3 regions of the Brucella tritici genome follow, and region 1 is predicted to be linked to each of the others. Evidence: predicted binding sites of a transcription regulator. Region 1 holds the regulator's gene; each other region holds the start of a gene.

Region 1 (3,284 bases):
GAGCCCGGAAGTCATCCTCATGGACGAACCGTGTTCAGCACTTGACCCGATTGCCACCGCGAAGGTTGAAGAGCTGATCGACGAACTGCGCCAGAACTATACGATCGTGATCGTCACGCACTCCATGCAGCAGGCCGCGCGCGTTTCGCAACGCACTGCCATGTTCCACCTCGGCAATCTGGTCGAAGTGGGGGACACGGAAACCATGTTCACCGCGCCTACCGAAAAGCGCACGCAGGACTACATCACCGGACGCTTCGGCTGATCCGGAACTGCGCTTCAACAGATAGACAGTGCGGCTTCCCCGCAATTTATATTACGAGGTCTACTATGCCGTCTCAGCATACCGTTCGCTCCTACGATGAGGAATTGAAGTTTCTCTCCCATAAGATCGCCGAAATGGGCGGACATGCGGAACGTATGGTCGAGCAGTCGGTCGCCGCTATCGTCAATGCGGACAATGCGCTCGCACAGCGCGTCATCTCCGACGATCTTATCCTCGATGCCAGTGAGCGCGAGATTGACGACAAGGCTGTGATGATTATCGCCAAGCGTCAGCCTATGGCTGTGGACCTGCGTGAGATCATCGGCTCGATCCGCATTTCTGCCGATCTGGAACGCGTGGGCGATCTGGGTAAGAACATCGCCAAGCGTGTTGCCGCCGTTTCGGAATCGCGTCAGCCGGTAAAGCTTTATCGCGGGCTCGAAACACTGGCGGAACTGGCACTGACCCAGCTCAAGGACGTCCTCGACGCCTATGCATCGCGCTCGGTACAGCAGATCAACGTCGTTCGCGACCGCGACGACGAGATCGACGCCATGTACACGTCTCTGTTCCGCGAACTCTTGACTTACATGATGGAAGACCCGCGCAATATCTCCGCCTGCACGCATCTTCTGTTCTGCGCGAAGAACATCGAGCGCATCGGGGATCATGCGACTAATATTGCGGAGACCGTCTATTACATTGTGACCGGCCTGCAAATGCCGGCCGAACGACCGAAGGAAGACCTGAGCCACGGTATTGTCGTGGATGAGGCACGTAAACCCTGAACTACAGCCAGCCGGACTTTGGTCCGGCGGGTGAGAATGAGTGAATAGCGCGGCGGCACGCGGTCGATTGGGGGGATTTTATCCACCGCCCGCCGAATTTGGATAGGGAAATACTGGATGTCACAGGCACCCAAAATCGCTGTGGTCGAAGACGAAGAGGCGCTGAGCGTGCTGCTTCGCTACAATCTTGAGGCAGAGGGTTATCAGGTCGATACGATGCTGCGCGGCGACGAGGCCGAAATCGCCTTGCGCGAGAACGTGCCGGATCTGCTCATTCTGGACTGGATGCTGCCGGGCGTATCTGGCATCGAGCTTTGCCGCCGCCTGCGTCAATGGTCGGAAACGGAACGCCTACCCATCATCATGCTGACGGCACGTGGCGAGGAGAGCGAACGGGTACGCGGCCTCAGCGTTGGTGCGGACGATTATGTCGTGAAGCCATTTTCGACGCCGGAACTGCTGGCGCGCGTCAAAGCCATGCTGCGCCGGTCCAATCCGAGCATTCTTTCGCATGTGCTGAAAGTGGGCGATCTGGTTCTCGATCGCCAGCAGCATCGCGTTTATCGTAAGGAAAAGGAAGTTCGTCTTGGACCGACGGAATTCCGCCTGCTCGAATATTTCATGATGTCGCCTGGTCGTGTTTTCTCGCGCAGCCAGCTTCTGGATGGCGTTTGGGGACCGGACATTTATGTCGATGATCGCACGGTGGACGTCCATGTAGGACGGTTACGCAAAGCGATCAATGTCGGTCGGGCCCTCGATCCCATTCGCACCGTTCGGGGTGCCGGTTATTCTTTCGGGTGACGGACGCCATTATCTGAGACTTCAAGAACTGGACTTGTCCGACCCGCCGAAGTTTCCTTGGCGGGTCGTTTTTGTTTCCGGCCAAGCTTTGCGTGATGCAGATCGCACTCGCCCGATTCGCATTGCAACGACCCGAAACAGGCGTCAGAAGTCTCATCTCACGCGATGTTACAAACATGTTGCGAAAGTTGACGAAGAGCAACGGAACCCGCCTCGAAACAGAAACTCCGCAGATCATTTGAAACACCACAAATGTGTATGCAAAAAATGTACAAGCAAAAGCGAATTAAGGCAGGGATATGGCGTGTATTACGAGACTTTGAATCTCATTAAATCAATATCTTATCTGAATTGGCCATTCTTGTTAAGAAATTGTTAATATATTTAAAGGGCTTGTAGGCATATTCGCACTCTCGATTCGGAGTTGCTTTTGGACATTTTAGTCGCCTCCAGCATTGTTGGGATTTGACCCGTCGCCTTTTTTTGGCCTAAAAATTCCAAAACCTTGAATTCGATTAAGCGACAGTAGGGCGTGTGACTTTGATCTTCGTCCTCTTTGACTTGCACCGCAGTCAGACGTTCGCGCGCATCGTTCCAGATGTGTTCGCCTGAATGGATGACTGGATCAGTTAAGGGTCCTAACATGAGACTGAGCCATTGACGCGCGCCGCGAAGTGGAAATTACCCGTTCTTATCGGGCTGGTGGTTGCGCCTTTCGTGGTGACCGGTTGCACGACGACCGGAACCTCGGGAAAAGCCAATTCGGAAAAGACGGCGGCAAGCCACGTCAAGTCCGTCAATGGCGTAAAGACCTACACCTACACCACACGGGACAAGAATTGTCTTGAACGTGCGATGTTCTTCGAATCCAACCGTTCAAGTTCCGATGGTCTTCTGGCGGTCGGCACCGTCGTTATGAACCGCCTCGCGTCGGGACGTTATCCGGATACGATTTGCGGCGTTGTCGGTCAGAAGAACCAGTTTGCACCCGGTGTTCTCACCCGCCAGATGAATTCCAAGGCGCTGCCCGACGTTCAGGCTGCCGCCGATGCAGTCTTGAAAGGCGAGCGCCATCCAAAACTCAAGAACGCCATGTTCTTTCACACGGCGGGTCTGAAATTCCCTTACAACAACATGCATTACGTGCTCGTGGCCGGTGGAAATTCCTTCTACGAGAAGCGCAATCGTGACGGCTCGCTGCAAAATCCAGTTCCGCAGGAGCCCTACAATCTGGCTATGGCCTATTCGCCGCAATCACCGTCTCTTCCGCAGGATCCGTCTTATGACGTTACACTGCCGCAGACCGGTCCGGTTCCGGGAACGGAGCCAACCGTTCAGGTGGCGCTCGCGGAAGCTGTAAAGGCTCAAAGCGTGGAGCAGAGTGTCGGTGCCGGTCCGCAGGCTCGTAGCGACCGCTTGGCGCGTCA
Region 2 (3,284 bases), on a different contig from region 1:
CTTCATGGTTTCGGACGGCTGGTGGATGACTGGGCAGACCGTTCTCGTCAATGGTGGCTATACGACCAAGTAAGATCAATGGCGGCCTGCCGATGCAAGGGCAAGCCGCCAACCTGTCACGTCAAACGCCCGATATCCAGGGCTTTCTCCGCGTCTTCATTGAAGACGGCTTATTCGGCCTTCAGGAACTCACCCACTTCCAGCAGGACGAATTCATTGTCATCGACCTTGTCGATGAAACGGCCAGCCGAGAAGGGCAGATTGTTGTCGTTGCCGACCACGATATGCGTGTCGTCCACCCGATCCACATTCTCGATGGTCAGGAACGGCATATCGTAAATGCCTTCATGTCCACCCTGACGGCGCTTGTTTTTCGGGTCGGCAATGGCGAGCAGGTCGATATAGCCGATCTTGCGCACTTCCTTGCCGACATTGCTGTCGTCGAAAGCGATCTTGTAGATACGCTTCACCTTCGACGGCACATCAAAGCAATCGGCCTGCGGCTTCTTCGGATCGGCGCAGGCCTTGTCTGCCGTGCCGACGCCGTTGTCACGCTCGATGACCAGCGCCGTGGTTTCATCCAGCATGTTGAAATCACCAATGGCTTCACCACCTTCCGCCAGCGGATAGAGCCAGGAACGGCCCGTCCACTTCTTGTCGGCAACGCTGAATTCGATAATGCGCAAGCCCGTCTTGCCGCTTTCGGTCTTTTCCGGCGCACCATCGACGAAAAGCGGTCCTTCCAGAAGACCATAAAGCTTCGAGCCGTCCTTCGACATGGCCAGCCCCTCGAAGCCCCCCGAGCGCTTCAGATTGTAGGACGGCAGCTTGAGGCTCGGATTGGCGGGCAGAGCGAGTTTCGGATTATCAGGCGACACCACTTCCGTCTCACCGACAACCGTCGGAATAACGTCGGTCAGCTTGCCGTCCATGTCGAATTTCAACAGGAAGGGCCCGAATTCCTCGCCGACCCAGAAGCCATCCGCAACCGGCTGGATGGATTCCACATCGAAGTCGGCGCCAGTCAGATAGCGCTTTTCAGCGCCTTCCATAACGATGGGAAACGGAGCCTTCTTGTCCGGATCGCTGAGGAACACGGTCTTCACGCGCTCGACCGTTCCCTTGTCCCAGTCGAACTTGACATTGTGCAGCATCAGCATGGCATCCGGCGAATTGAGCTTGGAGCCGAAGCCATTGTCGGACAGTGACCAGAAACTGCCGTCTTCCATGGTCTTGATGCCGGAAAAGCCCTGCACCGGCTGGCCGTCGAACGGCACAGACAGGCCGGTCTTGCGCACGCCGTCCTTGCCTTCAACAGTGCCGATGCCCTCAGCACGCTTGCGGTCGGCGGTGGTGAACTTGCCCGATGTCTTCAGATGTTCAGCCGCATCGTCCGGCGCAGCGATGATGGTGTTCGCGGGCAGGATGGCATGGGCTTTGAGTGTAGCGAGAAAAGCTTTTTCTTCTGCGGAAGCAGGAAAAGCCAATGCGACGGCACCGGCAAGCATGGTCGAGGCGACGAGACGCGATATCATGATAAGTCCCCGTTGGATTTGAAATACAGGGACGGAATTAGGCTGACTTTGTATCGCTGGCTTGACGCTTCCATGAAGCTTTGGCGAAGGCCCCCAGCTTTCACCGGGGGTCAACTGTCTCATCAAGTCATTATACCAGGACGCTGAGATGCTAACGCATCACGCCCTGAAAATGCTCAGTCGCCGCACGGGCTTAACCAAAACTCGATGAGTCAAACTCATCTAGTTTTGGTATTACACCGCGATCTTGCCGCCACCCTGCTTCGTGATTGCCACCACGGCAGGCCGAACCGGCATATCGTCCTTGAAATCCGGCCAGCGGGTGGACAGGTCCTCGTAATAGGACGGACGACCGTGACCGTCCCAATCTTCGCCGCCATCGCCCGGATGCTGCACGGCAACGAAAGCCGTCTCATCATCGGGTGCAAACAGCGGACCGCACATTTCCGCACCCACCGGCACGCGATAGAACAGTTTCGAGGTCGCGCGCGCATCACCTTCCGTATCGACCGCCCAAAGTCCGTCGGTGCGGCCTGTATCCTTGTTGCTGTTGCCATCGGTTGCGACCCAAAGCCGACCGGCACTGTCGACGGCGGCGTTGTCCGGCATACCGAACCAGCCATTGCGTGTCGTGTCGGTGGAGAAGCTGGCACCGACTTCTGCCACGGATGGATCGCCGCATTTCAGCAGCACCTCCCACTTGCCTGTCGTGGCGGCAAAATCCTGACCATCTTCCTCGATCTCGATGATATGGCCAAAGGCATTCTTGGCGCGCGGATTGGCGGCATCCACCTGATCGTCCTTGCGCTTGGTATTGTTGGTGAGCATGACATAAACACGGCCATTGACCGGGTTCGGCTGCACGTCTTCCGGGCGGTCCATCTTGGTCGCGCCGAGAAGATCGCCCGCGCGGCGGGTTTCGATCAGCACATCGGCCTGACTTTTGAAGCCGTTCTGCTCGGTCAGCGGACCCTGACCGAATACCAGCGGCATCCAATCGACCTTGCCATCTTCATGGAATTTGGCCACGTGAAGCGTGCCTTCATCCAGCAGGTCCATATTGGCAGCGCGATCATCCGGGTTGAACTTGCCCGCCGTCACAAACTTGTAGACATAGTCGAAGCGTTCGTCGTCGCCCAGATAGAAGACCACGCGCCCGTCCTTGTTGACGATGGATTCGGCACCCTCATGCTTGAAACGGCCAAGCGCGGTCCGCTTCTTCGGCACGGCGTTCGGATCGGACACATCGACCTCGACGATCCAGCCAAAGCGGTTCGGTTCGTTCGGCTCCTTGGAAACATCGAAACGGTCGTAGAAACGTCCCCATTCGTATGAGCCTTCGGGAATGCCCATGCGCTTGTAATTGGCCGTTTCCGCGTGACCTTCCGGCAGTTCGCCAATGAAATAGCCATGGATGTTTTCCTCGGCCATGATGTAGGTGCCCCAGGGCGTGACGCCGCCTGCACAATTGTTGACCGTGCCGAAAACCTTGGTGCCGGAAGGATCGGCATTGGTCTTGACGCGATCATGACCGGCGGCGGGACCGCTCAGCGCCATCTCGGTATTGGAGGTGATGCGGCGATTGTTTGCACCGTCGAGCACCGGTTGCCACTTGCCGTCCTGCTTGCGGATTTCGACAATCGTGCCGCCATGGGCGGCCATTTCGATATCCACCTGTTCCTTCGAAAGCGGAGCCTGCTCCACCTTGCCGTCAACGATCTTGACGAGGCCGGGGAACATCAGGTGCGG
Region 3 (3,284 bases), on a different contig from region 1:
CTGTCGTGATGGCGACGAAATTAAAGAAGCTGCCGCCCTTGACCGGATAGGCGATGAAATGCGCCTGCCTGCCGAGCCATGCTGAAACGGCATTCCTCGTCTTCATGACGGATAAAAACGATGCGGGGAGGGCTCCGACGGCAAGTGTTGTGCGCCATGCAATGTGGCCGCTGAACCGTGCCTTGCTGAAACTGGCCTTTGAGCGCTCTGCCGACCAGACGCCATCGCAGGCGATCAGATAGGCAGAGTTGATAGTTTCTTCGGAATTGTCATGGCGGATGGTGGCCGCAACGGTTCCGTTTTCGACACGGTGATTTGTGATTTCAGCGTCGAGGCTGATCTCAATGCCGGGCTCTTCACGGCAGGCATCGAGCAGAGCGGATTGCAGATCAGCTCGATGGCAAACGAGATAGGGATGGTGCCAGCGCTGACGAGCTTTGTCGCCAAGCTTCATTTCCATCAGCGGACGCGCTTTACGCCCATCCATGAGATAGAGCGCTTCTGGTGTTACGGTCTGGGTAGAAAGTCGGTCGGCAACGCCGAGCCGTTCCAGATGGCGCATCGCATTGGGGGCAAGTTGCAGGCCGGCGCCGACTTCCGAAAGGGTCTCCGCCTTTTCGACAAGCCGGACATTCCAGCCGCGTGCTGCCAGCTCCAGTGCTGCCGACAGGCCAGCTACTCCGGCCCCGGCAATCAATATGCGCCCTTTGCTCATGTTGATGAGATCATCCGGCATTCAGCCCCGTGAGGCTGCCCAGATTAGGCAGCTTTGTCGGCGGGTGCTTCGTAAACGCAGCCAGCCGGAACGGTTTCGTCAGCATGAAGCTTGGCGTTGTAACGATAGAGGGTCGAGCAATATGGGCAAACGACTTCGCTTTCGTCACCCATGTCGAGAAACACGTGCGGATGATCGAAAGGCGGGTTTGCACCAACGCACATGAATTCCTTCACACCGATTTCGATGGCAGCATGGCCGGCGTCGTTCTGAAAGTGAGGAATGATGTGATCGGACATAATATGCTCCGGTTCTGGTCGATGGGCGGTATGAGCATGGTCCTGAACCGTGCGCCGGACGAGATCATGCATAAACATTGGCATGCGTGTACCGCGAAAGTCTTGTTTCCGGAAGCGTTTTCATCAATTCTGAGGACATTTCAAGCTAATTGCTATCAAACTGTCATATGACAGCCATAGGCTTAAGGCAGAGCCGGAATGTTCCGGCGGAAGTCGGGACAGGAAAAATGAGCGAAAACAGCGTTATGGCGAGCGAAACCCCCAGCGCATCCCAAGGCGGAACACACGAGATGACAGCCGGACTAGCCCCCAACCCAACCGTGGTTCCCGATATGGACATAGGCCCTGACGTTCACAAAGCTTTGAACAGCGAGCTGATGCAAAGCGCCGACCGCTTCGTCAATCGCGAGTTTTCCTGGCTGCAATTCAACCGGCGCGTTCTCGAGGAAGCCGCGAATATGCGCCAGCCCTTGCTCGAACGCCTGCGCTTCCTGTCCATCTCCGCCGCCAATCTCGATGAATTCTTTATGGTCCGCATTGCCGGTCTCGCCGCACAGGTGCGCGCCGGTGTGGCGCTGCGCAGCGCCGACGGACGCACGCCGCAGGAACAGCTTGATTTCGTTCTGGACGAGGTAGGGCGCCTGCAGGAAGAACAGCAGCAGCGCCTGCGCGCGCTGCGTGAGGAACTGGAACAGGAAAGCATCGAGATCGTTCGCCCATCGGCGCTTGCGAAGCCGGAGAAGGAATGGCTTGAAAACCACTTCCTCGAAACGATTTTTCCGGTCCTGACGCCACTCTCCATCGATCCGGCGCATCCATTCCCGTTCATTCCGAATCTCGGCTTCTCCATCGCCCTGCAGCTTGCGCGCCGCGCTGATAATCATCCGATGACGGCGCTGTTGCGCATTCCTGTTGCGCTGAAGCGCTTTATCCAGTTGCCGACAGATCAGGCCAATGTTTACCGCTTCATCACCATCGAGGACGCAGTGAGCCTGTTCATCGGGCGGTTGTTCCCCGGTTATGAAGTGCGCGGCGCCGGTACATTCCGCATCATCCGCGACAGCGATATCGAAGTGGAAGAAGAGGCGGAAGATCTCGTTCGTCTCTTCGAGACGGCGCTGAAACGCCGCCGCCGCGGTCAGGTGATCCGCATCGAGTTTGATGGAGAAATGCCGGAAGCTCTGCGCGTCTTCGTGGCGACGGAACTTGGCGTTTCGGAAAACCGCATCAGCGTGCATGAGGGTCTTCTGGCGCTCAACATGATTTCGGAGATCGTTTCGATCCCGCGTGAAGACCTGAAATTCGTCTCTTACAATCCGCGTTTCCCGGAGCGTATTCGCGAGCATGGCGGCGATTGCTTCGCAGCGATTCGCGAAAAGGACATTGTGGTCCATCACCCCTATGAATCCTTTGACGTGGTTGTGCAGTTCCTGCGGCAAGCCGCAGCCGACCCGGATGTACTGGCGATCAAGCAGACGCTTTATCGCACCTCCAATGACAGCCCGATCGTGCGCGCGCTGGTGGATGCCGCCGAAGCCGGAAAGTCCGTAACGGCGCTTGTCGAACTGAAGGCACGCTTCGACGAGGAGGCGAATATTCGTTGGGCACGCGATCTGGAACGCGCGGGCGTTCAGGTGGTGTTCGGTTTCATCGAATTGAAAACCCACGCGAAAATGTCGCTCGTGGTGCGCCGTGAGGACCAGAAGCTGCGTTCCTATGTGCATCTGGGTACGGGAAACTATCACCCGATCACGGCGCGCATCTATACCGACCTGTCGTTCTTCACGTCGGATGCGGATATTGCGCGCGACGTGGCGCATATCTTCAATTTCATCACGGGCTATGCCCAGCCTGCCGAAGAGATGAAGATCGCGATTTCACCCTTTACGCTCCGCGCCCGAATCCTGAAGCACATCGAGGATGAGGTCGCGCATGCGAAGGCGGGGCGTCCGGCTGCGATCTGGATGAAGATGAACTCGCTCGTCGATCCACAGATTATTGACGCGCTTTACATGGCGAGCCAGGCGGGCGTGCAGATTGATCTGGTCGTGCGTGGCATCTGCTGCCTGCGTCCAGGTGTTCCGGGGCTTTCCGACAATATTCGCGCCAAGTCGATTGTCGGGCGTTTTCTGGAGCATAGCCGTATTTTCTGCTTCGGAAACGGTAACGACCTGCCTTCCGACAAGGCAATCGTCTATATTGGTTCCGCCGACATGATGCCACGCAATCTCGACCGCCGGGTGGAGACCCTCGTTCCGATCACAAATGCC

The links. The regulator PhoB, encoded in region 1, activates phosphate uptake and scavenging genes when phosphate is short. The targets are predictions, from matches to a motif close to TGTCATNNANCTGTCAT.
Positions count from the first base shown of each region.
Region 2: a site for PhoB is predicted at 1,653-1,669, ahead of F9K94_RS06710 (esterase-like activity of phytase family protein). Genes of this name have one in related genera too.
Region 3: a site for PhoB is predicted at 1,176-1,192, ahead of F9K94_RS00545 (RNA degradosome polyphosphate kinase). Genes of this name have one in related genera too.

Region 1 is NZ_WBVY01000003.1:270,501-273,784, forward strand. Features, by position in the region: gene pstB (phosphate ABC transporter ATP-binding protein PstB) at 1-265, shown strand, start outside; gene phoU (phosphate signaling complex protein PhoU) at 331-1,053, shown strand; gene phoB (phosphate regulon transcriptional regulator PhoB) at 1,171-1,857, shown strand; gene F9K94_RS11180 (cell wall hydrolase) at 2,515-3,284, shown strand, end outside.
Region 2 is NZ_WBVY01000002.1:251,363-254,646, forward strand. Features, by position in the region: gene F9K94_RS06705 (SDR family oxidoreductase) at 1-73, shown strand, start outside; gene F9K94_RS06710 (esterase-like activity of phytase family protein) at 171-1,535, opposite strand; gene F9K94_RS06715 (PhoX family protein) at 1,770-3,284, opposite strand, start outside.
Region 3 is NZ_WBVY01000001.1:96,382-99,665, forward strand. Features, by position in the region: gene F9K94_RS00535 (FAD-binding protein) at 1-715, opposite strand, end outside; gene F9K94_RS00540 (zinc-finger domain-containing protein) at 760-1,014, opposite strand; gene F9K94_RS00545 (RNA degradosome polyphosphate kinase) at 1,305-3,284, shown strand, end outside.